Regions from separate parts of the Arhodomonas sp. AD133 genome, predicted to be linked through region 3. Evidence: predicted binding sites of a transcription regulator. Region 3 holds the regulator's gene; each other region holds the start of a gene.
What was found. Region 3 encodes sigma-54, which starts transcription at its own class of promoters, with help from an activator protein. Its sites were predicted from a motif close to TGGCANGNTNCNTGCTT; they were not measured.
Positions count from the first base shown of each region.

Region 1: the regulator sigma-54 is predicted to act here: its motif matches at 4,746-4,762, upstream of glnA (glutamate--ammonia ligase).
Region 2: the regulator sigma-54 is predicted to act here: its motif matches at 2,706-2,722, upstream of urtA (urea ABC transporter substrate-binding protein).
Region 4: the regulator sigma-54 is predicted to act here: its motif matches at 3,820-3,836, upstream of ACPEES_RS04990 (DUF4168 domain-containing protein).

Region 1 covers NZ_JBNAZM010000028.1:15,151-22,312, forward strand. Annotated here, with positions in the region: gene ntrC (nitrogen regulation protein NR(I)) at 1-1,308, opposite strand, end outside; gene glnL (nitrogen regulation protein NR(II)) at 1,305-2,339, opposite strand; gene ACPEES_RS14910 (DUF4124 domain-containing protein) at 2,527-3,105, opposite strand; gene glnA (glutamate--ammonia ligase) at 3,288-4,703, opposite strand; gene ACPEES_RS14920 (hypothetical protein) at 4,879-5,445, opposite strand; gene glyQ (glycine--tRNA ligase subunit alpha) at 5,619-6,521, shown strand; gene glyS (glycine--tRNA ligase subunit beta) at 6,518-7,162, shown strand, end outside.
Region 2 covers NZ_JBNAZM010000028.1:147-7,308, forward strand. Annotated here, with positions in the region: partial or broken gene ACPEES_RS14820 (transposase) at 1-509, shown strand, start outside; gene ACPEES_RS14825 (alpha/beta hydrolase) at 721-1,398, shown strand; gene ACPEES_RS14830 (antibiotic biosynthesis monooxygenase family protein) at 1,455-1,760, opposite strand; gene ACPEES_RS14835 (helix-turn-helix transcriptional regulator) at 1,824-2,525, opposite strand; gene urtA (urea ABC transporter substrate-binding protein) at 2,792-4,084, shown strand; gene urtB (urea ABC transporter permease subunit UrtB) at 4,148-5,731, shown strand; gene urtC (urea ABC transporter permease subunit UrtC) at 5,735-6,865, shown strand; gene urtD (urea ABC transporter ATP-binding protein UrtD) at 6,862-7,162, shown strand, end outside.
Region 3 covers NZ_JBNAZM010000034.1:2,114-9,275, forward strand. Annotated here, with positions in the region: gene ACPEES_RS16385 (hypothetical protein) at 1-315, opposite strand, end outside; gene ptsN (PTS IIA-like nitrogen regulatory protein PtsN) at 312-782, opposite strand; gene hpf (ribosome hibernation-promoting factor, HPF/YfiA family) at 952-1,278, opposite strand; gene ACPEES_RS16400 (RNA polymerase factor sigma-54) at 1,296-2,771, opposite strand; gene lptB (LPS export ABC transporter ATP-binding protein) at 3,122-3,859, opposite strand; gene lptA (lipopolysaccharide transport periplasmic protein LptA) at 3,856-4,374, opposite strand; gene lptC (LPS export ABC transporter periplasmic protein LptC) at 4,361-4,927, opposite strand; gene ACPEES_RS16420 (KdsC family phosphatase) at 4,920-5,477, opposite strand; gene ACPEES_RS16425 (KpsF/GutQ family sugar-phosphate isomerase) at 5,477-6,451, opposite strand; gene ACPEES_RS16430 (calcium/sodium antiporter) at 6,675-7,162, opposite strand, start outside.
Region 4 covers NZ_JBNAZM010000005.1:107,351-114,512, reverse strand. Annotated here, with positions in the region: gene ACPEES_RS05005 (SDR family oxidoreductase) at 1-708, shown strand, start outside; gene ACPEES_RS05000 (sugar-binding transcriptional regulator) at 727-1,668, shown strand; gene ACPEES_RS04995 (ribulokinase) at 1,752-3,350, shown strand; gene ACPEES_RS04990 (DUF4168 domain-containing protein) at 3,401-3,757, opposite strand; gene ACPEES_RS04985 (sensor histidine kinase) at 3,918-5,393, shown strand; gene ACPEES_RS04980 (sigma-54-dependent transcriptional regulator) at 5,399-6,757, shown strand; gene ACPEES_RS04975 (hypothetical protein) at 6,885-7,162, opposite strand, start outside.

The sequences.
Region 1 (7,162 bases), on a different contig from region 3:
CAGAGCCACGCGTATGAGCACCTGCTCGAAGCGGTCGTGGGCGCTCGCGAGGGCACCGGCACCTGAGTCGGCGCTCGTCTGCCGGGCCCAGTTCGCGAGCGCCGTCTCCCAGTCGGCGCCGGTGCTCTGCCCGCTCGGGGCAGGGCTTTCCAACCCGAGATCCCGCGGCAGATCCTCCTCGCGGATCTCGCGGCCGCTCGCCATCACCGTCAGCCAGCGGCACACATTCTCGAGCTCGCGCACGTTGCCGGGCCAGGGCAGGGCGGCGAGGCGCTGCTCCACGGCACGGGTGAGCACCTTGGGCTCCACGTTGAGCTCGCGGGCAGTGGCGGCGAGAAAGTGACGGGCCAGGGTGGGGATATCGGTCGCGCGCTCGCGCAGGGCGGGGACATGCACGCGAATGACATTCAGGCGATGGAAGAGATCCTCGCGGAAATTTCCCTCGGCGACGAGTTGCTCCAGATCCTGGTGTGTCGCGGCAATGATGCGCACGTCCACCTGCATGGGCGTGTGGGCGCCCACTCGGTAGAACTCGCCATCGGCGAGCACGCGGAGCAGTCGGGTCTGGAGCTCGGCGGGCATGTCGCCGATCTCGTCGAGGAACAACGTGCCGCCGTCGGCCTGCTCGAAACGTCCGCGGCGCTGCTGGTGGGCACCGGTGAATGCGCCGCGCTCGTGGCCGAAGAGCTCGGACTCCATGAGGTCGCGGGGGATAGCGGCCATGTTCAGGGCGACGAACGGCTTGTCCGCGCGCGGGCTGTGACGGTGCAGGGCGCGGGCGACGAGCTCCTTTCCGGTACCGGACTCGCCATTGATGAGAACGGTGATATGCGAGCGCGACAGTCGCCCGATCGCGCGAAAGACCTCCTGCATCGCCGGGGCCTCGCCGATGATCTCGGGCACCGGCTCTGCCTCGGCGGTGCGCGGGGCGCGCTCGCGCGCGGCGGCGAGGGCGCGGCGGACGAGCTCCACGGCCTCCTCGACATCGAATGGCTTGGGGAGGTACTCGAAGGCACCCCCCTGGTACGAGGAGACGGCGGCATCCAGGTCGCTGTGCGCGGTGATCACGATCACCGGCACCTCCGGTGCCCGATTGCGCAACCGCTCGAGCAGGGTGAGGCCGTCCATGCCGGGCATGCGGATGTCGGTGACGATGACATCGGGCCGGCCCTGATCGAGCGCGGCGAGCACTTCCTCGGCGCTGCCGTAGCCCTCTGCGGCGAGACCGTCGCCCTCGAGCGCGCGCGCCAGTACCCAACGGATGGAGCGATCGTCGTCGGCGATCCAGATGCGTTCCGGGGCGCTCATTCGGCATCCTCCAGCGGCAGCCAGACAGTGAATTCGGTGTGCCCCGGCACGCTGCTTGCTTCGATCAGACCACCGTGCTGACCAACCAGATTCTGCGCGATGGGCAGCCCGATTCCGCTGCCGTCGGGGCGAGAGGTGATCATCGGATAGAAGATCCGCTCGAGCAGATCCGGCGGGATACCGGGCCCATCGTCGATTACGTCCACTCTCACCACCAGGCGGTGGAGCACGTCGCCAATGGTGAACCGCCGCTGGGTGCGGGTGCGCAACGTTATCCGACCGCGCTCGCCGACCGCCTGCAGGGCGTTGCGCACCAGGTTGAGCAGCGCCTGCACCAGCTGGTCGCGGGCGGCGGCGAGCGGCGGAATGGAGGGATCGTAGTCACGCACGATATCGACGCCCTCGGGCGATTCCGCGGCGGCAAGGTGGCGGACACGTTCGAGCACCTCGTGGATGTTGACCAGGTCGCGCCGGGGTCGGGTATTCGGCCCCAGCAGGCCGTCCACCAGACCGCGCATGCGGTCGGCCTCGCCGATGATCACCTCCGTATACTCGCGCAACCCCGGATCGTCGAGCTCGCGCTGAAGCAACTGAGCGGCACCACGCAGCCCCCCCAACGGATTCTTGATCTCGTGGGCCAGGCCCCGGATGAGCTCACGGATAGCCCGGTTCTGGGAGATGAGCTGATGCTCGCGGGTGATGCGCAGGTGGCGGTCGAGCTGGGCGAGCTCCAGCACCAGTCCACCACCCGGCAACGGCGTGACCGAACAGTCCAGGGTAACGAGCTCGCCATCGAGGACGAGCTGATGCTCGCGCTCGGTGAAGCTCGCCTCACGTTCACGGGCCCGCGCCAGCGCGCCCTCGAGGCCGGCCAGAGCGGGAATGGCCCCGCGCAGGGGGAGACCATGGACCTGGCGGGCGCTTACCCGCAGAAGACTCTCAGCGGCCGGGTTGAGCTGCGCCACACGATCGTCCCCGTCGAGGACGACCACCGCCGTGGCGAGATGTTCGAGAATCGCGCTGTCGCTCACTCTGCCTCCCTCGCTCATAGGACCGCATCAATGCGGTGGCGCGCCTCGGTGCATTAGGAGAAAGCAAGAAACACGCCAGCAGCGAAGGCCCGGTACACCGCCAAGTGCGGTGCACTTTGCACCGGTGTCGCGCACCATTATGGTGCATACCGGTTCAAAAGGCAGCAGAAGTCCGGCGACAGCGCGATCAGCCGCCGCTTTCGCCTCCGTTGTTGTTCCCACCGTTGCCGCTACTGCCGTCGCGGCCGGGGTGCAGACGGGATGCCTGATGCATGTAGAAAGTCACGGGTTCGCTGCGATCGAGTGCTTCGCCGTCGGCACTTCTAAGCACCGCCTGCAACTCGTGGGCACCGCGATCGATGCCGGTCAGCTCGATCTGCCCGCCAGCGAACGGGCCACCGGGGGCTCGCTCCCCGTCCATGAGCAACTCCACGCTCTGCCCCGGCCCCAGCTCCGGCTCCACGCCCACCGAGACGGACAGCCGCCCGCTGTTATCCCGCACGGTCGCCTCCGGCGCCGGTGACTGAATGCGCACCTGCCAGTCCGGGGCGGCTTGCGCATCCGCCGCCTGCCCCTGCGCCGGACGGTCGGGCACCGACGTCGACGGCACCACCGTGGGTTCCGGGATCTCCATGCGGCTCGCCCCGTCGCGGGGCTCGTCACTGAAGTGGACGTGGCCATCGTCGTCCACCCATCGGTAGACGTCGGCGTGCGCGCAGGGCCAGACGAGCACGGTCAGGGTCAACGCGGTGAGAATTCGGCGCATGGAAGTCGCTCGGTGTCGGCTGGTAACGGTCCTTGTATTCATGGCCCCTAATGTAGGGCCACCACTGCCCGCGTTCCAGTGCCGTGTGCGTGCAAGCGGCCACGGAAACGTAAAACGGCGGCGGACACGAGGCCCGCCGCCGTCTTCGATGCGCCGGCTACGCGGCTGAAAGCCGCACGGGCTCAGACGCTGTAGTAGAGGTCGAATTCCACCGGGTGGGTGGTCATGCGCAGTCGCTGGACCTCTTCGTTCTTGAGCTCGATATAGCCGTCGATGGCGTCGTCGGTGAACACGCCGCCGGCGGTGAGGAAGGCGCGGTCCTTGTCCAGGGCCTCCAGTGCCTCCTCCAGCGAGAACGCCACCTTCGGAATCTCGGCCTCCTCCTCGGGGGGCAGGTCATAGAGATCCTTGTCCATGGCGTCGCCCGGGTGGATCTTGTTCTGGATACCGTCCAGGCCTGCCATCAGCATCGCCGCGAACGCCAGGTACGGGTTGGCGGTGCTGTCGGGGAAACGGATCTCGACGCGGCGCGCCTTGGGGTTGGACACCCACGGGATGCGCACGGAGGCGGAACGGTTGCGCGCCGAATAGGCGAGCAGCACCGGCGCCTCGAAGCCGGGCACGAGACGCTTGTAGCTGTTGGTAGCAGCGTTGGCGAAGGCGTTGATGGCCTTGGCGTGCTTGATGATGCCGCCGATGTAGTACAGCGCCGTCTCCGAAAGACCGCCGTACTGATCACCGGCGAACAGCGCCTCGCCGGTCCTGGCGATGGACTGGTGCACGTGCATGCCGTTGCCGTTGTCGCCGACCAGGGGCTTGGGCATGAACGTGGCGGTCTTGCCGAAGGCATGGGCGACGTTGTGCACCACGTACTTCAGCGTCTGCACCTCGTCGGCCTTCTTGACCAGGGTGTTGAACTTGGTGCCGATCTCGCACTGGCCGGCCGTGGCGACCTCGTGGTGGTGCACCTCGGTGGTCTGGCCCATCTCCTCGAGCGCCAGGCACATCGCCGAGCGCATGTCGTGGAGACTGTCCACCGGCGGTACCGGGAAATAACCGCCCTTCACGCCGGGGCGGTGACCCATGTTGCCGTCATGGTAGACACGCTCGGAGTTCCACTCGGCCTCCTCGGAGTCGATCTTGTAGAAGCTGCCGCTCATGTCGGCGCCCCAGCGGACATCATCGAAGACAAAGAACTCGTTCTCGGGGCCGAACAATGCCATGTCACCGATGCCGGTGGACTGCAGATAGGCTTCGGCGCGACGGGCGATGGAGCGGGGGTCGCGCTCGTAGCCCTGCATGGTGCCGGGCTCGATGATGTCGCAGACCAGGTTGACGGTGGGCTCCTCGTAGAAGGGATCGAGCACCGCCGTCTCCGGGTCCGGCATCATGATCATGTCGGACTCGTTGATGCCCTTCCAGCCGGCGATGGAGGAGCCATCGAACATCTTGCCGGACTCGAAGGCATCCTCGTCGAGCGTGTGTGCGGGCACAGTGACGTGCTGTTGCTTGCCCTTGGTGTCCGTGAAGCGGAAATCCACGAACTTGACGTCATTGTCCTCAATCAGCTTGAGGACGTCCTCGGCGGTGCGAGACATGCGGTCGACCTCCGTAATGGATGGATTCGTCGTCGCTCACTAAAGCACGGACCGTGCCATCATCGCACACAGGCCCGCAACGCCCGTTTGACGCGGGGCTGCGAGCGGGCCCGGAGGCTGTGTGGATGCGCAGATGCACTAAAATAGTGCACGCACCACAACGAAGCGCACCACTTTAGTGCCGTGTACGGGGGCCGGGAACCGGTGTTGCCTCGGTGTACGTTTCCAACCGCCGCCGCCCATGGCGGGAATCCAAGTTCAGGGCCCGTTCCGCCGCCTCCAGCGGCTCCATGGGGTCGATTCGCGGATCCTCGCGAATGGCCCGCAGGACGTCGGTCATGGGTACGAACGCACGCGCGAGCGCGCGAAACAGTGCCTCGCTGCCGCCCGGCATTCCGGTAGCGGCCTCGTCATAGGCACTGGTGCCGAGATCCACAAAGTACGACAGCGTCACCCGGCGGCGATCGGCGAGCTGCGGAAACAGCCCGGCGACGATAAGACACTGATCGCCCACCTCGCGCAGACTCTCGCGCCGACGCCCGCCGGCCTGCTCCAGCGCCTCGAGAAACCCGAGGGCGAGCGCCCGGCGTGCCACGCCGCGACGTCGCAGGTAGCGCATGAGCAGGAACACGAGGTAGCTTTCGCAGCCTTCCTCGAGCGCCGCGTCGGTACGGGACTCGGCCTCCACCACCAGGCGGTGCCAGCTGGCCGTCGCGTTCGGCTCCAGGATCCAGTCCTGCATGGTAAGCCCTCGTTGCCGTCCTCCCCCCCTTTAAATAGACCACGCTGACCGTCAGGGGAACGGTGGAATCTCCCCGCTGGGACACGGGGTCTAGGCCACGGTATACTCTGCGGTTTTCCTCGCGGGTGTTCTCGGGGGCAACCCACGCCGATGAAGATCGGATGCCAGAGATTATGATGACCTTTCAGCAGCTCATCCTCGCCCTGCAGGGCTACTGGGCCGAACGCGGCTGTGTCGTGCTGCAGCCGCTCGACATGGAGGTGGGGGCGGGCACGTTCCACCCGGCCACATTCCTGCGCTCCATCGGGCCGGAGCCATGGCATGCGGCGTACGTCCAGCCCTCGCGCCGACCCACCGACGGCCGCTACGGCGAGAATCCCAATCGTCTGCAGCACTATTACCAGTTCCAGGTAGTGCTCAAACCGTCGCCGCTGGATATCCAGGACCAGTATCTCGGCTCGCTGGAAGCACTGGGTATCGATCCCCTGGTACATGACATCCGCTTCGTCGAAGACAACTGGGAATCGCCCACTCTGGGTGCCTGGGGGCTGGGCTGGGAAGTCTGGTTGAACGGCATGGAGATCACCCAGTTCACTTACTTTCAGCAAGCCGGCGGCCTCGACTGCCGCCCGGTGACCGGCGAGCTCACCTACGGGCTCGAGCGTATCGCGATGTATCTCCAGGACAAGGAGAGCGTCTACGACCTGGTCTGGACCGAAGGCCCCGCCGGCACGGTCACCTACGGTGACGTCTTCCTGCAGAACGAGCGCGAGCAGTCCGCTTACAATTTCGAGCAAGCGGACGTAACGAGCCTGTTCGCGTGGTTCGATACCTGCGAGCGCGAAAGCCAGCGCCTGGTCACCGAGGGCCTGCCGCTGCCGGCCTACGAGCAGGCGCTGAAAGCCTCGCACACCTTCAATCTCCTGGACGCGCGCCACGCCATCTCGGTGACGGAGCGCCAGGCCTATATCCTGCGAGTCCGCGCCCTCGCCCGGGCGGTGGCCGAGGCGTACTACGCCAGCCGCGAGGCGCTCGGTTTCCCCATGATCAACAGCGCAGAGGACCGTTCCGCATGACCGTCGCCCGAGACGATCTGCTCATCGAGCTGGGCACCGAGGAGCTGCCGCCCACCGCACTACGGCAGCTGATGACGCGTTTCGCCGAGGAGATTGCGGCAGGCCTCGACCAGGCTGACGTCGCTCACGCCGCGGTCCGACCGTACGCCACGCCCCGGCGGCTGGCGGTGCTCATCGAGGCGGTGGCCAGCGGTCAGCCGGACCGCCGCATCGAGCGCAAGGGCCCCGCTGTGACCGCGGCGTTCGACGCCGACGGTGCCCCCACGAAGGCGGCGGAAGGGTTCGCGCGCTCCTGCGGCGTGTCCGTGGACGCGCTGGAGCGACTGACCAATGACAAGGGTGAGTGGCTGGCCTACCGCGGCGTCGAACCGGGACAGACGACCGCGGCGCTGCTGCCGGGAATCATCGAGCAAGCGCTCGCGCGCTTGCCGATTCCCAAGCGTATGCGCTGGGGCGACTCCGACGTGGCGTTCGTACGCCCTGCGCACTGGCTGGTGATCAAGCACGGCGACAGCGTCGTACCCGCGGAGATTCTCGGGCTCGCCAGCGGCGAGCACACGCGCGGTCATCGCTTCCACCACCCCGCTCCCATCGCCGTCGACCGGCCGGCGGAGTACGCTGCGCTGCTGCGGGAATCCGGC
Region 2 (7,162 bases), on a different contig from region 3:
GGACGCTGGTGATCCACCAGGATCGCGGCGCACCGATGATCGCCCACAGCTACCGGGACTTCCTCGCCGACTGCGGCGTGCGCCGCAGCTACTCCCGGCCGAGGGTATCCAACGACAACCCGTTCAGCGAGTCGGCGTTCAAGACCCTGAAGTACAGCCCCGGCTACCCCGGCCGGTTCGCCGACATCGACCACGCTCGCAGCTGGGTGCGTGGCTTCATCGCCGACTACCAGCATCGGCCCCATGAGGGCTTGGCCTTCTACACCCCGGCCGACGTCTTCGAGGGCCGCGTCGACACGGTCCACGCCCGCCGGCAGGCCGCGCTGGATGCTTACTACGCCGAGCACCCGGAGCGCTTCCCGAAGGGGCCGCCGCTCGCCACCCGACCCCCGAGCAGCGTCTGCATCAACCCGGACGACGGTATTACCTGTACGGCCAGTGAGCTGGTCACCGAGCCGAGTGCCTGCGAGCCCGCGTATCCACCGGTCAGCACCGGCAACATTCATTAGCAATCCGAGGGCTCACTGTCGGAAAAAGGTTGACACATTCCGCGTCAGCCAGCGCTTCGCGCTCGCCGGCCCATGAAGGTGGCGCCTCGTTCGCAGCGCGCCAACGTACTGCAGCGCTGCGCTGCAGAGCCATTCGGCTTTCCGCTTGGTACTTTCCACTTTCCTCTCGACGTTAGTAAGCTGCGCGGCATCACGAACACGGGAGGATGCGATGAGCGAGGAGCTTCTCGATACGGTCGAGGTCGGTGGCGACGATGACGCCGGAGCGAGCGTGATCTGGCTGCATGGCCTCGGCGCGGACGGTCACGACTTCGAGCCCATCGTGCCAGAGCTCCGTCTTCCCGCCGGGACGGCTGTGCGTTTTATCTTCCCCCACGCGCCCGTTCGCCCGGTGACACTCAACGCCGGCATGGCGATGCGCGCCTGGTACGATCTCTACGGCCTCGACGAATCCATGCGCGAGGATGCCGAAGGCCTCGCCGAGAGTGCGCGCCACGTGGAGGCGTTGATCGGCCGTGAGCGCGAGCGCGGGGTTCCGGCCGAACGCATCGTGCTCGCGGGATTCTCCCAGGGGGGTGCCGTGGCGCTGCACACTGCGCTGCGCCACCCCGAGCGCCTTGCCGGTCTAATGGGGCTTTCCACCTATCTGCCGGTACGCGACCGCCTCGACGAAGCCGCGCCAGCCAATCGGGACATCCCCATCTTCATGGCCCACGGCACTAACGACCCGGTGCTGCCGTTCGAATTCGGCCGCCGCTCCGCCGAGCGTCTGGAGGCCGCCGGCTACACCGTGGAATGGCACGAATACCCCATGCAGCATGCTGTCTGCCTCGAAGAAATTCGCGCCGTCGGCGCCTGGCTGACCCGAGTGCTAACACTCGACCGGTAGCCATGTGGGGCATTGGCCAAGCCGCCGGCGCGACGGCCGGCGGCGATGAACGACGGTCAACGCGGTTCGGGGCTGAAGTGCCCCATGAACGTCACCGCTTCGATGGCCTCGAAGTAGGGCAGAAAGCGCGGATCCCCGTTCTCGAACGCGTCCGCCGCCGACAGGGCGCTGTCGAGGCTGTCCCACTTCGCCAGGTCGGCGAATACCCGCTCCTCACCTGCAGGCTCGTAGGACTGGATATCGAGCAGACCGGGAAACCCCCGCAGGGCATCCCGCAGGCCGGCGCGAAGTGCCGGCATGTCCGCCTCCCGGCCGGCCTTGACCCTGAACAGTGCCACTTCCAGGACATGATTGTCGGTCATGATCGCTCCTTCTTTGTGTCAGTGGAGCGAAAAGTCTGAACCGGGGCTGCTGACAGCGTTCTGTCAGTCCGGGCACGGGGTATCGCGGCGCGTGTCGCTGCGCTCGCGCATGTAGCCGGCGAGGCTGATGCCGGCTTCCGGATGCACCACATCGCCAGCGACAGTAAGGCTTTCGATGCGATCGACCCGGAAATCGCGATAGGCCGATCGCAGGCAACACCAGGCGCCCACGGTCCACTTGCCCCCCCAATGAAAAAGACCCAAAGGGAAGATCGTGCGTTCGGAGACCCGCTCGGCGAGACTCAGATAGCGCATCGTAAGCGCCTGACCGCGACGGACCGCGCGGCACAAGGTGTCCCAGTGCGTACGTTCAGCGGCGGTCAGGCCGCGGCTGAAATCCCGGGCCGCCGCCTGCGCAGGATCGACGCCGTGGCCCGGCGCCGCGGCCTGAATCTTGCCGAGTAGCGTCCGCGCTGCCCCGGCGAGCTCCTCGCCGGTTGCACGCGCCAGCATCTCCACGGCGAGCATCAACGCCTCGAGCTCACCGGCGGTCAACGCCAGCGGCGGCAGCTCGAAGCCATCGTCGACGGCGTACCCCACCCCCGGCTCGCCGTAGATCGGAATGCCGCTGACCGACAGATCGTCGATGTAGCGGTAGATCGTGCGCACCGACACGCCCACGCGCTCGGCGAGCGCCGCCGCGGTAATGGGCTGGCACGTTCGGATCAGATTGACGACCTGGAAGAGACGGTCGGCCTTACGCATGCCCTAGGGTCCTGTATGAGAATTTCGCTGCGTTTCTGGGCGTCAGGGCGGTGTTGCGCGCCATGGACGCTGGCGATTGCACCGCAATGATGCACGACATCGCCACCGTTGCACTGCAACGGCCGCTCACCACCCCGCCAAAATCGAAAATTCATTTTCAGATCAACTACCTGAAATCATTGGCACGAACTCTGTAGTGGCCCTCGTCACGGCCGCCAGTCGATGGGGCGGCGCACCATCCTCCGCTAGTGACAACGAGGGCCGATATGGGCACCAGCATTCGCCAACGACTTACCACGACCGTCGCGGGTCTCGCCCTGGCCGCCGGCATGGCCGGCGCGCAGGCCGCCGAACCCATCAAGGTCGGCGTGCTCCACTCGCTCTCCGGGACCATGGCCATCAGCGAGAGCACGTTGAAGGACACCATGCTCATGCTCATCGAGCAGCAGAACGCCGAGGGCGGTGTGCTTGGCCGCGAGCTCGAGCCCGTGGTAGTGGACCCGGCCTCGGACTGGCCACTGTTCGCGGAGAAGGCCCGCGGGCTCATCACCCAGGAGAAGGTGGACGTCATCTTCGGCGCCTGGACCTCGGTGTCGCGCAAGTCCGTGCTGCCGGTGGTCGAGGAGCTCGAGGTGCCACTGTTCTACCCGGTGCAGTACGAGGGCGAGGAGTCGTCGAAATACGTCTTCTACACCGGTGCCGCGCCCAACCAGCAGGCCATCCCCGCGGTGGACTATCTGCGCGAGATGCTCGGCATCGAGCGCTTCGTGCTGGAAGGCACCGACTACGTCTACCCACGCACCACCAACAAGATCCTCAAGCAGTACCTCATGGATCACGGCGTGGCCGAAGAGGACATCCTGGTCAACTACACGCCCTTCGGCTTCTCCGACTGGCAGAGCGAGGTGGCGCGAATCAAGGAGTTCGGATCCCAGGGCAAGCCCACGGCGGTGGTCTCCACCATCAACGGCGACGCCAACGTGCCGTTCTACAAGGAGCTCGCCAACCAGGGCATTTCCGCGGCGGACATCCCGGTGATCGCCTTCTCCGTGGGCGAGCAGGAGATCTCGGGCATCGACACCGCGCCGCTGGTGGGTCATATGGCCGCCTGGAACTACTTCCAGAGCGTGCAGACTCCCGCGAACGACGCCTTCATCGAGCGCTGGCACGAGTACATCGGTGACGCCGAGCGCGTGACCAACGATCCCATGGAAGCGCACTACATCGGCTTCAACATGTGGGTCCAGGCGGTGGAGAAGGCCGGCACCGCCGATCCCGAGGCGGTGGTGGATGCCATGGTCGGGGTCACCGCTCCGAATCTCACCGGCGGTGTCTCCACGATGATGCCCAATCATCACATCACCAAGCCGGTGCTCATCGGCGAGGTCCAGGAGGACGGTCAGTTCGCCGTGGTCTGGGAGACCCCGGGGATGGTTGCCGGCGACGCCTGGTCGGACTACCTCCCGGACAGCGCCGAGCTCATCGCCGACTGGCGAGCACCACTCGCCTGCGGCAACTACAACGTGCAATCCGGCGAATGCTCGGGCCAGAACTACTGACCCGGCCGTGCGGCGATGCGGCAGCGACCGCATCGCCGCTGTCCGACTGACGCGGAGTAGCCGATGACAATGCCACGTGCGCTTCTGCTCGCCTGCCTGGTGCTCGGAGTTGCGACAGCCGCCCCGGCGGCGGCACTCACCGACACGCTCCAGCAACTGGATACACGCAACTTCCGCACGAAGATGGCCGTCGCCGAGGACATCGCCGCTTCCGGTCATCCGCGCGCGGCCACCGTGCTGGAGGCACTGGCGGCGGGTAACCTCTACTTCGAACGCCCGGCGGACCGCGCGGCCGTCCGCCGCGACGACGACACGGTGGTCAACGCCGCCACCGGCGAGCCCGTCGCCGAGCCGGGCGAGCTCGACCGCGTCATCGTCAACATCCTCATGCGCCGGCAAATTGCCGACGCCGTCGCGCGGCTCAACCTGAGCGCCGACGAACCGGACACCCGCCTCGCCGCGGCCCGCAACCTCTTCGGCGAGCTCGACGACGAGGGCGCCGCCATGGTGCGCGAGCGCCTCGCGGCGGAATCCGATGACCGGGTGCGCGCCGCGCTGGAGACCGCGCTCGCCCTCGCCGCTCTCGACGGCGGCGACCGCGAGGCGCAGATGGCGGCGATCGACCGGCTGCGCGGCCAGCTCTTCGACAGCGCTCGCAACGCCCTGCGCAACGCCGCCGCCGACGAGTCCCTGGACACGCCGGTGCGCGAGGCGGCCGGCGCCGCGTTCGCCGCCACCGAACAGCGGGTGAGCTTCTTCAACACCGTCGAGCAGGTGTACTACGGCCTGTCCATGGGCTCGGTGCTGCTGCTCGCCGCCATCGGGCTGGCCATCACCTTCGGCGTGATGGGCGTGATCAACATGGCCCATGGTGAGCTCATCATGCTCGGGGCGTACACCACGTATGTACTCCAGCAGCTGCTACCCGGCCACGTGGGCCTGGCGCTGGTGCTCGCCGTGCCGGCAGCGTTTCTCGTCGCCGGCGCCTTCGGCGTTGCCATCGAGCGCGGCATCATTCGCCACCTATACGGCCGCCCGCTGGAGACGCTGTTGGCGACCTTCGGCCTCAGCCTGATCCTCCAGCAGCTGGCGCGCACGGTCTTCTCCCCGCTCAACCGATCGGTGAGCGCGCCCGAGTGGCTGAGCGGTTCCATCGTGATCAATCCGGTGCTCTCGCTCACCGTCAACCGTCTGGTGATCATCGCCTTCGCCCTCGCCGTATTCGTCGCCCTGGTGCTGTTGTTAAAGCGCACCACCCTGGGGCTCAAGGTGCGCGCCGTGACCCAGAACCGGGCCATGGCGCGCGCGGTGGGCGTGCGCAGCGACTGGGTGGATGCGCTGACCTTCGGCCTCGGCGCCGGCATCGCCGGTATCGCCGGCGTGGCGCTGTCCCAGCTCACCAACGTGGGACCCAACATGGGCCAGGCCTACATCATCGACTCCTTTCTGGTGGTGGTCTTCGGCGGCGCCGGCAGTCTCATGGGCACGCTCGTGGGCGCGTTCAGCCTGGGCCTGCTCAACAAGTTCCTGGAACCGGCCACCGGTGCCGTGCTCGCCAAGATCCTGGTGCTGGTGTTCGTGATCCTGTTCATCCAGAAGCGGCCGAAGGGCTTGTTCCCGCAGCGCGGCCGCGCCGCGGAGGGCTGAACGATGGCCACAAGCCCCACAAACGCCGCCCCCCAGCCCGCCACCGCACGGCTACCGCTCGCCGGCGACACCGCCGGGCGCGTGCTCATCGCACTGCTGCTCGCCGCGGCGGTGGCCGTGCCGGTGGCGAATCTCCTCGTACCCGAGGGCTCGGCGCTGCATCTGTCGAGCTACACCGTGACCCTGCTCGGCAAGTACCTCTGCTACGCCCTGCTCGCCCTGTCGGTGGACCTTATCTGGGGCTACTGCGGCATCCTGAGCCTGGGCCACGGCGCGTTCTTCGCCCTGGGCGGCTACGCCATGGGCATGTATCTCATGCGCCAGATCGGTACCCGCGGCGTCTACAGCGACCCGGTGCTCCCGGACTTCATGGTCTTTCTCAACTGGGAGTCGCTGCCGTGGTACTGGCTCGGCTTCGACCACTTCCCGGTGGCGCTCATCGCCATCCTTGCCGCCCCCGGCGCCCTCGCGTTCGTCTTCGGCTGGCTCGCCTTCCGCTCGCGGGTGACCGGCGTGTATCTCTCGATCATGAGCCAGGCGCTCACCTACGCGCTGATGCTCGCCTTCTTCCGCAACGAGATGGGCTTCGGCGGCAACAACGGGCTCACCGACTTCAAGGAGCTGCTCGGTTTCGACCTCACCGCCGACACTACCCGCGCAGGTCTGTTCGTGGCCTCGGCGCTGGCGCTCGCCGGCGGGTATCTCGTCTGCCGGTTCATCGTCACCAGCAAGCTCGGACGGGTCGTTACGGGAGTGCGCGACGCCGAGGCCCGCGTGCGCACGGTGGGCTACCGGGTGGATCACTACAAGGTGTGGCTGTTCACCGTCTCCGCCATGCTCGCCGGCATCGCGGGCGCGCTGTACGTGCCGCAGGTGGGCATCATCAACCCGGGCGAGTTCTCACCGCTGAACTCCATCGAAATCGTCGTCTGGGTGGCGGTGGGTGGCCGTGGCACCCTCATCGGCGCGGTGGTGGGTGCGTTCGCGGTGAACTACGGCAAGACGGTGTTCACCGGCGTCTGGCCGGAAGGCTGGCTGTTCGCCCTGGGCGCGCTGTTCGTGGTGGTCACGATCTGGCTGCCGCGGGGCGTCACCGGCCTTTTCCGCCACCGGCGCGGGGAGGGCGAGGCATGACGCTGTTCAGCGAGCTGCTGCAACGCGACCGGGTATTCGACTTCCTGCAGCCGCCCCCGGATTTCTCCAGCCGCCTGGATACCCGCCACGGCCCGGTTCTCTACGTCGAGGACGTCACCGTGAGCTTCGACGGCTTTCGCGCCCTCGACGCACTCAGCCTGTATATCGACGACGGCGAGCTGCGCTGCATCATCGGGCCCAACGGCGCGGGCAAGACCACGATGATGGACGTCATCACCGGCCGCACCCGGCCCGACACCGGCAGTGTCTGGTTCGGCAGCCGCATCGATCTCCTGC
Region 3 (7,162 bases):
GCGAACCAGCGTGCCGGGCATGCCGGTTCCGTCGGCAAGCCGGTCCAGGGCCCGTTGCAATCGCCAGGTGAGGGCGGCTTCGTCGAGGGTCACCGCCAGCCAGGGGGCGGTGATGGGTGGCTCCGGCGGCCCTTGTGTGATCCAGGCGCACGGCATGTCGGGTGTCTGCTCAGAGGCGGCCGCGTATCGGCGCAGGGGCGCAGCGGCGCCGAACCAACGCGGGGCGTCGACGGGCAGTTCGATCGTCTCGGCGCCGCCGAAGTCACGCGCCCCGAGCGCCGCGGCGAGCGCGTCGAGGCGCACGGACACACTCATACCGTTGCGCCGTCGGCGAGACGTTGACAGACCTGTTCGTAGAGCGCCTGGTCGGAGCCGGCGGTGCGGAGGTGCTGGCAGAAGTCCGGGTCGCTGAACATCTCCGCGAGCGCGGCCAGGATGCGCAGGTGCTCGTCAGTGGAGTGCTCAGGGACCAGCAACGCGAACAGAAGGTCCACCGGCTGACGGTCGATGGCGTCGAAGTTCACGCCCTCGTGGAGATTCACCAGCGCAGCGACCGGCGATTCCAGGCCCGCGAGTCGGGCGTGGGGCAGGGCGACCCCGCGGCCGAGGCCGGTACTGCCGAGGCGTTCGCGGCCGATGAGGCTCTCGAAGACGCTGCGCGTGCCCCGCTCGCCATCGGTGTCTCCAAGCAGTTCGGCGAGCAGCTCCAGGCTGCGCTTCTTGCTGGTGGCATGCGCCTGATAGCGCACGCGTTCGGGCGTTAGCATTGCTGCGATGTTCATGATGCCCCGGGCCCCGGATTGCCGTTACCAGTCTTCGTATTCGTAAAAGACCAGGTAACCAAAGCATAGGCGACACGCTGGGGCAGCGGGAGCATCCGTGCGCCGGGGCGCTTGCCCGCGTGTCGTCGGTTATTCGCCGGCGCGGGCTTCCTGTCCGCGCCGCGTCAGCTCATTCCTCGAGCGCCTGACTCACCGGACCTTCGGTACGACGATGATCGCTGCGCTTTTCCTTGTGTTTGACCACCTGGCGGTCGAGCTTATCCGTCAGCGCGTCGATCGCCGCGTACATGTCTTCGTCGGTCGCGTCGGCGAACAGCCGCGCGCCGCTGACCACGATCGTCGCCTCAGCCTTCTGGGTCAGCTTCTCCACGGTCAGGATCACGTGCGCGTCAACGACGTTGTCGAAGTGGCGCTCGAGTTTGTCGAACTTGTCATTGACGTAGTCGCGCAGCGAATTGGTGACCTCGACATGATGTCCGGTGATGTCGATCTGCATGCTACCTCCTTAGGCTCTCAGGCGAGCCTCTTTCGCTCCGTGGACGAGGCGATGGACATGGCCTCGCGGTATTTCGCCACCGTTCGGCGGGCGACGTTGATGCCTTCTTCGCGGAGGATGCTGGCGATGCGGCTGTCACTGAGAGGCCGTGTGGCGTCCTCCGCGGCGATGAGGCGTCGGATGCGCGCGCGGATGGCAGTCGCCGAGCATTCACCGCCGTCGGCGGTCTGCACATGGGAAGAGAAGAAATACTTGAATTCGAACGTCCCGCGCGGCGTGTGCATGTATTTCTGGTTGGTGATGCGCGAGATGGTCGACTCGTGCATCTCCACGGCCTCCGCGACCTCGCGCAGGACAAGGGGCTGCATCGCCTCGTCGCCGCGTTCCAGAAAACCGTGCTGATGGTCGACGATGAATCGGGCGACCCGCAGGAGCGTGTCGTTGCGCGAATGCAGACTCTTGATCAGCCAGCGCGCTTCCTGGAGGTGCTCGCGCATCATGCTGTTCTCGCGGCTGCGGTCGGCACGGCGCACGAGCGCGGCGTACTCGGGATTGACGCGAATGCGTGGAAAGGCGTCCGGGTTGATCTCCACGTGCCAGCGTCCGTCGAGTCGGCGCACGAACACGTCCGGGATCACGTACTCCGTGTTCTGGGGACCGTAACGCAGGCCCGGATGCGGGTCGAGCGTCTGAATGAGGTTGATGATCGCCTGCAACGCCTCGCCGTTGATACGCATGCGGCGCTTGAGTTGCGCATACTGCCGGCCGACGAGCAGGTCGAGATAGCGGTCGATGAGGGTGCGTGCCTCTTCGAGCCACGGTGTGTCCGCCGGTAGCTGCGCGAGTTGCAGCAGCAGACATTCCCCCGGGTCCCGGGCGGCAACACCCACCGGGTCGAAATGCTGTACGCGGGTAAGCACTGTCGTCAGCTCCTCGGGGGCGACTTCCCAGTCCGCCGGCATGGCGGCGAGCAGGTCGTCCACGGTGCTGTCCAGGTACCCGTCGTCGCGCACGGCGTCGATAACGGTCTCGGCGATGGCCAGATCGCGGCTGCTCAGGCCGGCCAGTTGCGCCTGCCAGGTGAGATAGTTGCGCAGGGTCTCGGCGCCGTCCGCCTGTCGGGCAATCGGATCGTTGTCCTCGCGCTCGGGGTCGCCGCGGCTCCAGGTGGTGGTGCCGTCATAGATGTCGTCCCAGCCGCTGTCCACGGGGAGCTCGTCGTTGAGGCGCTCACTGCCGTCATCGCCGGTGGTCTCGGCGGGTTCGGAGGATTCGTGAGCGGCATCCTCGTCGGTGTAGCTGTCGTTCAGCGCCTCTTCCGTCGTGGACGTGTCATGCTCGTCGGCGGTCTCGAGCATGAGGTTGGAATCGAGCGCCTGCTGGATCTCGGCACGCAACTCCAGAGTGGGCAGCTGGAGCAGGCGAATCGCCTGCTGGAGCTGCGGTGTCATGGTCAGTTGCTGGCCGAGCCGGAGCTGGAGAGATTGTTTCATGTCAGTTCCGTCGGATTCCCCACGGGCGAGGGCCCGTCGACGTGTCGCGGACACGCCGCGCCGGCCCTTCGGGTTGGGTCGGACATCCGCCCAGGCCGCGTTGCCCGTTGTTCATTTGGGACCAACCAAACTTCACTCCCCGCGCCCCTGATCCCCGATACGAGCGATTCGGGGCTGCGTAAGCTTGTTGTATCCGCATTCACACTGCGGCCCATCCAAGCGCTGAACGAATGTCCGCCCCGGCGCGCCGCGCTCGGGACACATCGACAGGTCCTGGCGTGCGGCGCTCGTACAACGCCATCGTAATGCAATAGCCGCGCCGGGTGCATCCGTTTCGGAGCTACCGCAGTTCAGAGCCGGAAGTCTTCACCCAGATAGACTCGTTTCACCCGCGAGTCGGCGAGCACCTGCCCGGCATCACCCTCGGCGATCACCGTTCCCGCGTGGAGGATGTAGGCGCGATCCACCACGCTGAGGGTTTCGCGCACGTTGTGGTCGGTGATCAGCACGCCGATGCCGCGTGCGGCGAGATGGCGGATGACCTCGCGGATGTCGCCGACCGAGATAGGATCCACGCCGGCGAACGGCTCGTCGAGCAGGATCACCCGCGGTGCCGCGGCGAGCGCCCGGGCGATCTCCACCCGTCGGCGCTCGCCGCCCGACAGGCTGATGCCCGACTGATCGCGCAGATGCTCGACGTGGAACTCCTCCAGCAGTGCTTCCATCTCCCGATGCCGCGCTGCACGGTCGAGCTCCGGGCGCAGCTCCAGAATCGCGAGCAGATTGTCCGCCACGGAGAGCTTGCGGAAGACCGACGGCTCCTGGGGCAGATAGCCCAGGCCAAGGCGGGCGCGCCGATGCATGGGCAGGCTGCCGATCTCCCGCCCGTCCAGCCGGATGCTGCCGGCGTCCGGCGGCACCAGGCCCACGATCATGTAGAAGCTGGTGGTCTTGCCCGCGCCGTTTGGGCCGAGCAGGCCCACGATTTCACCCGGGTCGACGCTGAGGCTGGCCTCCTGGACCACATGGCGTCCGCGGTAGACCTTGGTCAGCCCTTCGGCCTCGAGACGGCCGCCGTCGGCGCTCACTGTCCGCCGCCTCCATCGCCGTTCTCCGGATAGAGCTTGATTTCCACCCGCTGGCCGTCGTCACCCCGGTCGGCTTCGATGCGGTCGCCCGCGATGTGATAGAGCAGGGTCTCGCCACGGAACTCGTCGCGGCCGCGTTGCAGCTGTGCGCCACCTTCCAGGTGCAGACGCTCCGGCGCGCTCGCGTGGTAGGTCATGCGCGGGGCCTGCGCGTCCACGGCGCCGCTGGCACTGGCCTCGTCGCGATAGGTGGCGGGGTCGCCCTCGACTTCGATCCGGGCGACGCCACCGTCGTCGCCGCGATAGACCCGCAGCTCGTCGCCGGTGATGCGCATGCTTCCGCGTGTGACCACGACGTTGCCGGTATACGTGCTCACGCCCTCGGCATTGTCGAGCTCGCCGTGATCGGCGCTCAACTGAAGCGGTTCCGTTGCGCCTGTCTCGGCGGCATGAAGTGCCGGCGCACTGACCATACCCAGTGCCAGCGCCACGACGCAGGTTCTAATCGCTCGCATAGCGGCCTCTCACATTGGCGAGGAGTTCCACGCGTTCGTCATCGAGCCACGCCCGAGCACCCTGGCCCCGCAGCTCACTGTGGGGGCCGCGCAGGGTCACGGCAGCATCGGTCTCGGCGTAGTGCCGTGCCGGTTCGAGCGTGAGTCTGGGGGTTTCCAGGGTGAGGGGATGGGGGCTGGTACGTTGCAGGCGTACATCGCCACGCAGCACCACGCTTTGCGTGCCGTCGGCCAGGTCGGCGACGACGGCGTTCTCCGCGTCGCCCTGCCAGTCGGCGCGGGCGCCCAGGCTGTGCCAGCGCGGCGCCTCGATGCGCCACCGGGCCTCGTTCGGGAAATAGGCGGCGCGCGGCGCCGTCAGCTCGTAGTAGGGGCGGCCGGTGTCATCGGTCGCGCTGAGGGTGACGTCGGTTGCATAGTAGCGCGCTTGCGGTTCCCGCACGGGCGGCCCGCTGTCGGCGCGCTCGCGCTCACCGCCGAAGGACAGCCATACCAGGGCGACCATCAGCGCCAGGGCGACCAGCGGGAAGGCTGCGCGGTTGCTTTCACGCATGGCGTTGGAGCTGTGCCGCCAGGCGGCCCTGGGAAGCGAGTATCAGCTCGCTGACCTCGCGTACGGCACCGTGCCCGCCGCTGCGCGCGGTCACCCAGTGCGCCCGGCGGCGCACCCGTGGGTGAGCGTTCGCCACAGCGACGGCCAGGCCGGCGCGCGAGAAGGCCCCGAGATCCACCACGTCGTCGCCGACGTAGGCGACGCTCTCCAACTCGAGGGCGAGCTCCTCGGTGAGACATCGCAAACGCTCCGCCTTGTCGCCGACGCCCTGGTAGACGTAGTGAATGCCGAGCTCCTGCGCGCGTCGGGTCACGGCCTCCGAGCGGCGCGCGGTGATGATTGCCACGGCGACATCCTCGGCGCGTAGCATCGCCAGGCCCTTGCCGTCGTGGATGTGGAATCGCTTGAAGCTCTCGCCGGTATCGCCCATGTAGACGCCACCGTCGGTGAGCACGCCGTCCACGTCCAGGGCGAGAAGGCGGATGTGCCCGGCGCGCTCGCGAATCGCGGCGTCGGGGCGTTCGCAGTAAGCGTCGGCGAACGCGTCCATCACACCACCCCCGCGCGCAACAGGTCGTGCATGTTGAGCGCGCCGACCAGGTGGCGATCCGATTCGACCACCAGCAGAGCGGAAATGCCGTGGGCCTCCATGAGCGCGAGGGCCTCGGCGGCGAGCTTGTCCCGGCCGATGGTCCGTCCGCCCTCGGTCATGACGGCGTGCATGCTCGTATGGTGCACGTCGACCTCGCGATCCAGGGCGCGGCGGAGGTCGCCGTCAGTGAACACACCGAGCACGCGGTCGGCGTCGTCGACGACCGCGGTCATGCCCAGTCCCTTGTTGGTCATCTCCACCAGCGCCTCGGCGAGCGGGGTCTGCATGCCCACCCGCGGGATGCGCTCGCCGGTGTGCATCAGGTCCTCGATGCGGAGCAGCAACCGACGGCCAAGCCTGCCGCCGGGGTGGGAACGGGCGAAGTCCTCCTTGGTGAAGCCGCGGGCATCGAGCATGGCGACGGCGAGGGCATCGCCCATGACCAGCGCCGCGGTGGTGCTCGCGGTGGGCGCGAGCCCCAGGGGGCAGGCCTCCTCGGCCACTCCCACGTCGATGTGAACGCTCGCCTGGCGGGCCAGCGTGGAGTCGGCGTTGCCGGTAAGCGCGATCAGCGGCACGGCCAGGCGCTTGATCAGCGGCAGGATCGTGTTGATCTCGTCGGTCTCGCCCGAGTTGGACAACGCGAGGACCACGTCCCGCGGGGTGATCATTCCCAGGTCGCCGTGGCTCGCCTCGCCGGGATGCACGAAGAACGCCGGTGTGCCGGTGCTCGCCAGTGTCGCCGCAATCTTGCCGCCGATGTGTCCGGATTTACCCATGCCCAGCACGATGACCCGCCCCTCGCAGGCGAGCATGTATCGGCAGGCGCGGGCGAAGTCGCCGTCTATGCGGTCGCGCAGTGCGTCCACGGCGGCGGACTCCACATCGATAACGGCGCGCCCCAGGCGGCAGAGGTTGGTGTCCTGATTCACGGGTGCGCACTCACTCTGAGGATCACAGCGGCGCCAGAGCGAGGCGCCGCGCCGCAGGCGTATCCAGTGCGTCGAGGGGCGGCAACGCGGCGCTGGCATCGCTCGACGTGGTCCCACCACGCCGTCGCGCCGCCGCCTTGCGAGCCCGGCGCCATGGCACGCAGAGTGGATACGTGCTCGTTGATCAGCACACTGGTGCTGGCTTCGCGATTGGGCATGTCGATCATGACGTCACATAGAGTAGCGCCTGAAAGGCGATGTAGCCGAGCAGCAACACGGCGCCCTCGACACGGTTGATAAGGCCGTGGCCACGGCGACTCAATGCCATCACCGCGAATGCCAGGGTGATCGCGGCCATGGCGGGAAAGTCGCGGTATACCACCGCCGGCTCGGTCTGCAGCGGGGCGATGGCGCCGGCTACGCCGATGACCCCGAGCAGGTTGAACATATTCGAGCCGATCACGTTGCCGATGGCAATGTCGTGTTCGCCCTTGCGGGCGCTCGCCAGGCTCGCGGCGAACTCCGGCAGGCTGGTGCCGAGGGCGACGACGGTCAGGCCGATGACGAGATCGCTCACGCCCAGGCTCTGCGCGATGTTCACTGCCGCCCAGACCAGCGCCCGCGAGGAGGCGAGCAACAGGAGCAGGCCGACGGCGAGCCACACCAGGCTGCGGCCGAGCGGCGCTTCGGCCGGGATTTTGTCCTCGAACT
Region 4 (7,162 bases), on a different contig from region 3:
ATCGGCTTCGCGATCTGCGAGGCGCTGGCGGAGGCCGGCGCCCACGTCGTCGTCGTCGACGTCAATGACGATGGGGCGCAAGCGGCCGTGGACCGCCTCGGTCAGGCGGGGTACAGCGCAGAGGCGTTCGCGCTCGACGTGACCGACCCAGAGGCTGTCGGTGAGGCGGCCAGCGCCCTCGCCACCCGCCTCGGCCACGTCGACGTGCTGGTCAATAACGCCGGTGTCGCAGCCAACATCGACGCCACCGATTACGATGACGATGCCTGGCGCCACCTGATGGGCGTGAACCTCGACGGTGTGTTCTACTGCTGTCGGGCGTTCGGCCGGCACATGGTGGCCCAGGGTAGCGGTGCCGTCGTCAATCTCGGCTCCATGTCGGGGCTCATCGTCAACAAGCCGCAGCCCCAGGCGCCATACAACGCCAGCAAGGCGGCCGTGCATCAGCTGACCCGCTCGCTGGCCTGCGAGTGGGCGGAACACGGCGTGCGCGTGAATGCGGTGGCACCCGGCTACGTGAACACCGAGCTCACCCTGATGGGGCGTTCCCGTCAGGACTGGAACGACACCTGGCTCGAAATGACGCCGATGAACCGTTGCGCAGAGGTCGACGAGATCGCGAGCGCGGTGCTGTTTCTCGCCTCCGACGCGGCGAGCTTCTGTACGGGCTCGGTGCTGGTGGCCGACGGCGGCTATTCGTGCTGGTAGGGAGGTAAGCGCCAACGCATGCGAGGATTCGACGCCAAGCTGGACCAGGCGGCACGCATTGCCTGGATGTACCATGTGGAGGGGGCTACCCAGGACCAGATCGCCCGCCAGGTCGGGCTGTCGCGTCAGGGCGTCCAGCGCGCGTTGACCCTCGCACGTGCGGAAGGGCTCATCAAGGTACGCCTTGATCACCCGGTCGCCGCTTGCATGGAGCTCGCCGAAGCGCTGCGCGAGCGCTACGGCCTGCGCTATTGCGACGTCGCGCCGATCATGCCGGGCACCACGAGCCTGCGGCCGCTGACGGTCGTCGGCGCGGCCAAGCTGGAAAACTACCTGAACCGCTCGGAGCGGCTGGTCATCGGTGTTGCCACCGGGCGTACGCTGCGGGCGATGATCGACGAGACGGCGCATGTCGACTGCGCGCATCATCGTCTGGTCGCCCGCGTCGGTGTCATTTCCCCGGACGGCGCGACCAACCCGTTCGATGCGATGGCCTGGCTCGCGGACAAGACCGGCGCGCGCAGCTATCAGCTGCCCGCCCCCATCATGGCGGACTCTGCGGAGGAGCGGGAGCATTTCGCGAACCAGCGCCTCTACCGTCTGGTCTACGATCTGGCCGAGCGTGCCGACGTATCCTTCGTGGGGATCGGCACCATCGACGAGCACGCGCCGCTACGCCTGGAGGGATGTATCAGTCCGGCCGAGGTGGATGCGCTGCGCTCCCGCGGGGCAGTGGGCGAGATCACCGGCTGGGTGCTGGATCGGGACGGGCGCCTGCTCGACGACGAGATCAACGATCGCGTGACCAGCATTCCGATACAGCCGGAGCACGAACAACTCATCATCGGTGTGGCCGGTGGGCGGAGCAAGGTCGGCGCCATCCGTGCCGCCCTGCGCGGGCGGTGGCTGTCCGGTCTGATCACCGACGAGGAGGTCGCCCGCGCGGTGCTGACGGACTAGCCGTTCCCGGGCGCGCGGGCAGGTCTACGCATGCCGGCATCACCAGTCGGCCAGAACGAACGACGAATGCATCGAGGAGAGCAATGACCAGTCAGCCCTGTGTCGTTGGATTGGACTTCGGCACCGAGAGCGCCCGCGGTGTGCTCATCGGTGCCGCCGACGGCGAGATTCTCGCCGTTCATCGGATCGTCTATCCCCACGGTGTGATGAGCGAATCCCTGCCGGACGGTACGCCGTTGCCGCCGGACTGGGCGCTTCAGGACGCCGACGACTATCTGCACGCCGCCGGGGAAATCCTGCGTCGCCTATCCGAAGCGGCGGTCGCCGCGGGCGGTCATATTGCCGGGATCGGCATTGACTTCACTGCCTCGACGGTGCTGCCGGTCACCGCGCAGGGCGTACCGCTGAGCCGCCACTATCCGCAGCACCCTCATGCCTACGTGAAGCTCTGGAAGCACCACGCCGCTCAACCCTGGGTGGCCGAGATCAATGACACCGGCGGAGAGTTCCTCGCTTATACCGGCGGCGAGACGTCATGTGAATGGATGTTCGCGAAGGCCGCGCAGTTGCGCTCCGAGGCACCCGGGCTCTGGGCGGAGAGCGCGCGTTTCATGGAGGCCGGTGACTGGCTCGTCTCCGAGCTCGTCGGCGCAGAGGTGCGCAGTACCTGCCAGGCTGGCTACAAGGCGCACTATCTCGACGGTGCCGGCTATCCGTCCGAGGTGGACACACTCATTCCTGGTCTGCGTGAGCGGCTGCGGGAGCCCACGCCCATCGGCGAGCCGGCCGGCGAGCTCGCGCCTGCGTGGATGGACCGGATCGGGTTGACACGGCCGCCGGTGGTGGCTGTCGCCACCATCGACGCCCACGCGGTGATGCCGGGCGTGGGGGTGAGCACCCCCGGCACCCTGGTCGCGACGCTGGGAACATCCGCGGGGTATATGCTGGTTTCCCCGGACTGCCGTCGTATTCCCGGCATTGGCGGCGTGGTCCGTGACGGCATCCTGCCCGGTTACTGGGGGTACGAGGCCGGACAGGCCGGTTTCGGCGATCTTCTGGCGTGGTTTGTGCGCACGTTCCCGTCGGGGGAGGATGCCGACGCGAGCTTTGCTCACTACAACCGGGCCGCGGCGGCGCTGCCTCCGGGGGCGAGCGGGGTCATGGCGCTGGATTGGTGGAACGGCTGCCGAACCCCACTCATCGACCCCGAGTTGTCGGGGGTGTTCGTGGGCATGACGCTGCAGACCACCCGGGAAGAGCTCTACCGCGCGCTGCTCGAGAGTCTCGGCTTCGGCATGCGCCGGGTGGTGGACACCCTGACCGAGGGCGGGCTCGACGTGGATGAGCTGGTGGTCACCAGCGGCCTGGCCGAGAAGAATCCGTTCATCGTGCAGCTTGTCGCCGACGTCACCGGCCGCGACGTGCGCGTGCCTGACGTCCAGGAAGCCACGGCCCGGGGTGCGGCGATTCACGGTGCCGTCGCCGCCGGCCTGGTGGACGATTTCCAGGCCGGCGCCGCGGCGCTCGGTGCCCAACGCACGCGCCGGGTGCTGCCGGTTGACAGCGCCACGGTGCGTTACACGGAACTCTACGGCCTCTACCGCACGCTCTCCCGCGCGCTGGTGGACAGCGACGTCATGCCCGCGCTACGCCGGCTGCGCGGAGCCACCGGCCGGCCCTGAGTAGGCGAGCGGTGGCCTGCGCCACCGCGCGCGTTACGCGGAGGTGTAGGTTACTCGATCATCCCCTGCACGCGTTCCGCCATCTCCGGGTCCTTACGGAGCTGCTGGGAAATGGCGTTGTACTCATCCACGCTGAGGCCGCTGTCCTCCACCGCAGAGATCATCTCGTCATTGGCCGCCTGCTGCATCTCTCGGGCCTTCTCCTCGTCCTGGACGTCGCGTAGCTTCTCGGAGTAGTCGCTGCGGATATCCTGAATTTGCCCGAATGCCTCGCTGAATTGCTCGAGCTTCGTGTCACTCACCTCGGCGGAACCCTGGGGGTTGCCCTCGGTCTGCGCGTGCAATGGGGCAGTGGCGACAAGCATCGCGAAGGCAGCACTGGTGAGAATTTTGCTGGTGAGTCGCATGGATAACCTCTTTCGTCTGCGACGGTTAGTCAGGGGAGCGAATGCGCTTCCCCCTAACGTGGAGGCATGGGTCGTGCCAAGGCTGTCGCTCCCGGCCAATGGCGAAGACTGGGGGATTTGACCGAATGAATGTGGGTGATACTGGGACAGGTGTATCGATATGAGACGTCCGACGCTGCGGCTGCGTACCGCTGTGATTCTGACCGTGCTCATCCCGGTGGTGCTGCTGGTTGCGTTGGGCGGGGGGATGAGCCTGCATCTGGTGGAGCAGGTGGCGGAGCGGCGTCTACGCGAAGACATTCAGCTTATAGCCCGTGCCCTGGAGCCACCGTTGACCCGGGCGTTGCGTCGTGGCCGTGAGGGCGCGCTTCAGCAGGCGCTGGACTCGGCGTTTTCTTTCGGTCGGGTCTACGGCGCGCACGTGCTCGCCGCTGACGGCAAGGTGCTGGCCGGCGCGGGTGCGGGGTCGGAACGGGTGTTATCGGATGACAGCCTCTCGGCGGCCACGCGGTCGGGGGATCGCTGGGGCGTGTACGCGCGCTCTGGTAGTGAGCCGGTGTACGCCTATTTCGTGCCGTTGGTGGGCGCCGACGGGCGTTTCGAGGCACTGCTGCAGATTACCCGGAACCGCAACGAGATGCGCGCCGTGCTCGCCCGGATACGATGGTGGGGAACCGTTGGGCTGGGGGTGTTCGCCACCGGTTTGCTGGCGGTGTTGTTCATCGGACATCGCCAGGCTGTGGTGCATCCCTTCGAACAGCTCCTGGCCAGTCTCCACCGTATCGCAGCCGGAGCGCGTGATCATCGTCTGACACCGGCCGGCCCGCTCGAGCTGCGGCGGCTCGCCGAAAACATCAACGAGATGCTGGATGCGCTGCAGCGCAATCAGCGTGAGGTTGCTCGCCGTGAGATGGTGGAGATGAGTCTGCGCGACGATTTGCGACAGTCACGGCGCCTCGCCGTCGTTGGCGAGTTCGCTGCCGGTGTGGCCCATGAACTGGGAACCCCGCTGAGTGTCGTGGACGGCACGGCCCAGCGGCTCGTCCGGCGCAGCGACGATGCCGGTGTCCGCCGTGCCGCCACACGCATACGCGATCAAGCCGCGCGCATGAGCCATATCCTGCGTCAACTCATGGATTTCTCCCGGCGAACGCCGCTACGGCGGCGTGACGTGGCCGTTTGGGCCGTGGTACAGCGGGCCGTGGAGCGCGCCGAAGGTGAACATGCCCCGGCGGTGATCGAGTTGAGCGATCCGCCCGATGATCGAGATCTGCCGCGGGTAAATGTCGATCCGACAAGGCTCGAACAGGCGCTCGGTCACCTGTTGAGTAACGCCGTCCGCGCCGCCGGTTCGGCCCGCGTGCTGGTGGGCGTCGACGAGCGTCCCGGCCAGGTGGTGATTTTCGTCGAGGACGAGGGAAGTGGCGTGCCTGCCGAGCTGCGCGAGCGTTCCTTCGAACCGTTTTTCTCTACACGCCCCACTGGCGAGGGGGCGGGGTTGGGGTTGCCGGTGGTTCATGGCATTGCCGAGCAACACGGAGGAGGCATCGGCGTGGTCGATCCTGTCCACCTGAGCGGCGCACGCTTCGAGCTTTGGTTGGCGTGCGGCGCAACGTCGGAGGTTTGGGAAGGTTGAGCGGCATGTACCAAGCGCAGGTGCTGGTGGTCGAGGACGACGAGGCGCTCGCGGGCCTGATCACCGACGAGCTTGCGGACACCGGTATCGAGGCGCGTGCGGTAGCGACGGCGGAAGCTGCACTGGATCTACTTGCCGGCGGCGGCGTCGATTTGCTTGTCAGTGATCTGCGTCTGCCCGGCGCCGATGGTATGCAGCTGTTGCGGGCGCTGCGTGCTCGCCGCGGCGGTGACCTGGTGGGGTTCATCGCCATCACTGCATTCGGCAGTATCGAGCAGGCGGTGGCGGCGCTCAAAGAAGGAGCGGACGATTTCCTCACCAAACCGCTGGATTTCGAGCACTTGACGGTCAGTGTGCAAAAGGCTTTGCACTATCGTCGATTATTGAGGCGTGTCGCGGAGATGGAGGCGGCGCCGGCCGGCGATGTCTTTCACGGCATGGTTGGACGCAGTCGGGCAATGCTTGCGTTGTTCGATGTGGTGCGCCGTATCGGTGCGACGGAAGCCTCCGTGCTCATCACCGGCGAGAGCGGTACCGGTAAGGAGCTCGTTGCCCGCGCACTCCATGCCGAGAGTGCGCGGGCGGCGCGGAGCTTCGTGGCGGTGAATTGCGCGGGTGTACCGCCGGATCTGCTCGAGAGTGAATTCTTCGGCCATGTCCGCGGTGCCTTCACAGGGGCGCAACGCCAGCGTGACGGTCTCTTTCAGGAGGCTGACGGTGGCACCCTGTTCCTTGATGAAATCGGTGAGATGCCGGTGGCGCTCCAGGCCAAATTGCTGCGCGTGCTCGAGGGCGGCCGTTTTCGTCCGGTCGGTGCGCAACGTGAGCTCGAGGTGGACGTTCGCGTCGTGGCCGCCACCAACGCGGACCTTGAAGAGGCTGTTGCCGAGGGGCGCTTCCGTGAGGACTTGTTCTACCGCCTGGAGACCTTCCGCATCGAGGTGCCACCACTGCGCCAGCGCGGCGATGATCTGGACCTGCTCACCGCGCGCTTCGTTGAGCAGTTCGCCCGCCGCCTCGGCCGCGAGGTACCGGCGCTCGAGCCATCGGCGGTAGCAGCGCTGCACCGCTACCATTTCCCCGGCAATGTGCGTGAGCTCGCTAACGCCATCGAGCGTGCGGTCACGCTCTGTCGCAGCGGTCAGCTCACTGTCGCGGATCTGCCGTCGCGCTTGCAGGACGCATCCACGCCGGTGCGAGGCAACGATCGGCCCGGGTCTTCCCGCCTACGCTCGCTCGCAGAAATGGAGTACGCCTATATCCAAGAGGTCATGGAGGCGGTGGGAGGCAACAAACGCCGTGCAGCCGATATTCTGGGCATAGGCCGGCAGACGCTCTACCGTAAGCTCGCCAGCGATGGCTGATAGACGGTGGTTGGTAGCGGTTCACGACGAGCCGGAGAGCACGACTGCCTGGCCCCAGTCGGATGGCGGATCTGTGGTAATGCTTGGGACATCGTGCAGGGGCTTCGGGTGCCTGTGCCCGGTGCCGTCAGCGCCGCACCTCGGCGCCGCTGACGATCGTCTTGGGCAGCGTATAGCGCATCTCGCCGCCGGCGATGGTCCGTGTAACGGCGATACGGCCATTGTCGATGCCAGCGAGCCGGCCGAGATGGGTCTGGCCATCGCGGGTATGCAGCCGCACGGACGCGCCGGCGTGCTGTGCGAGCGCCTCCACCGGCACAGGCCGGTAGCGGGGCGTCGTGCCGCTATCGTTCGTGGCCGTGCGCGTGGATTGATCGTCGCTTCGTGCCGGGGCCGACTCGTCAC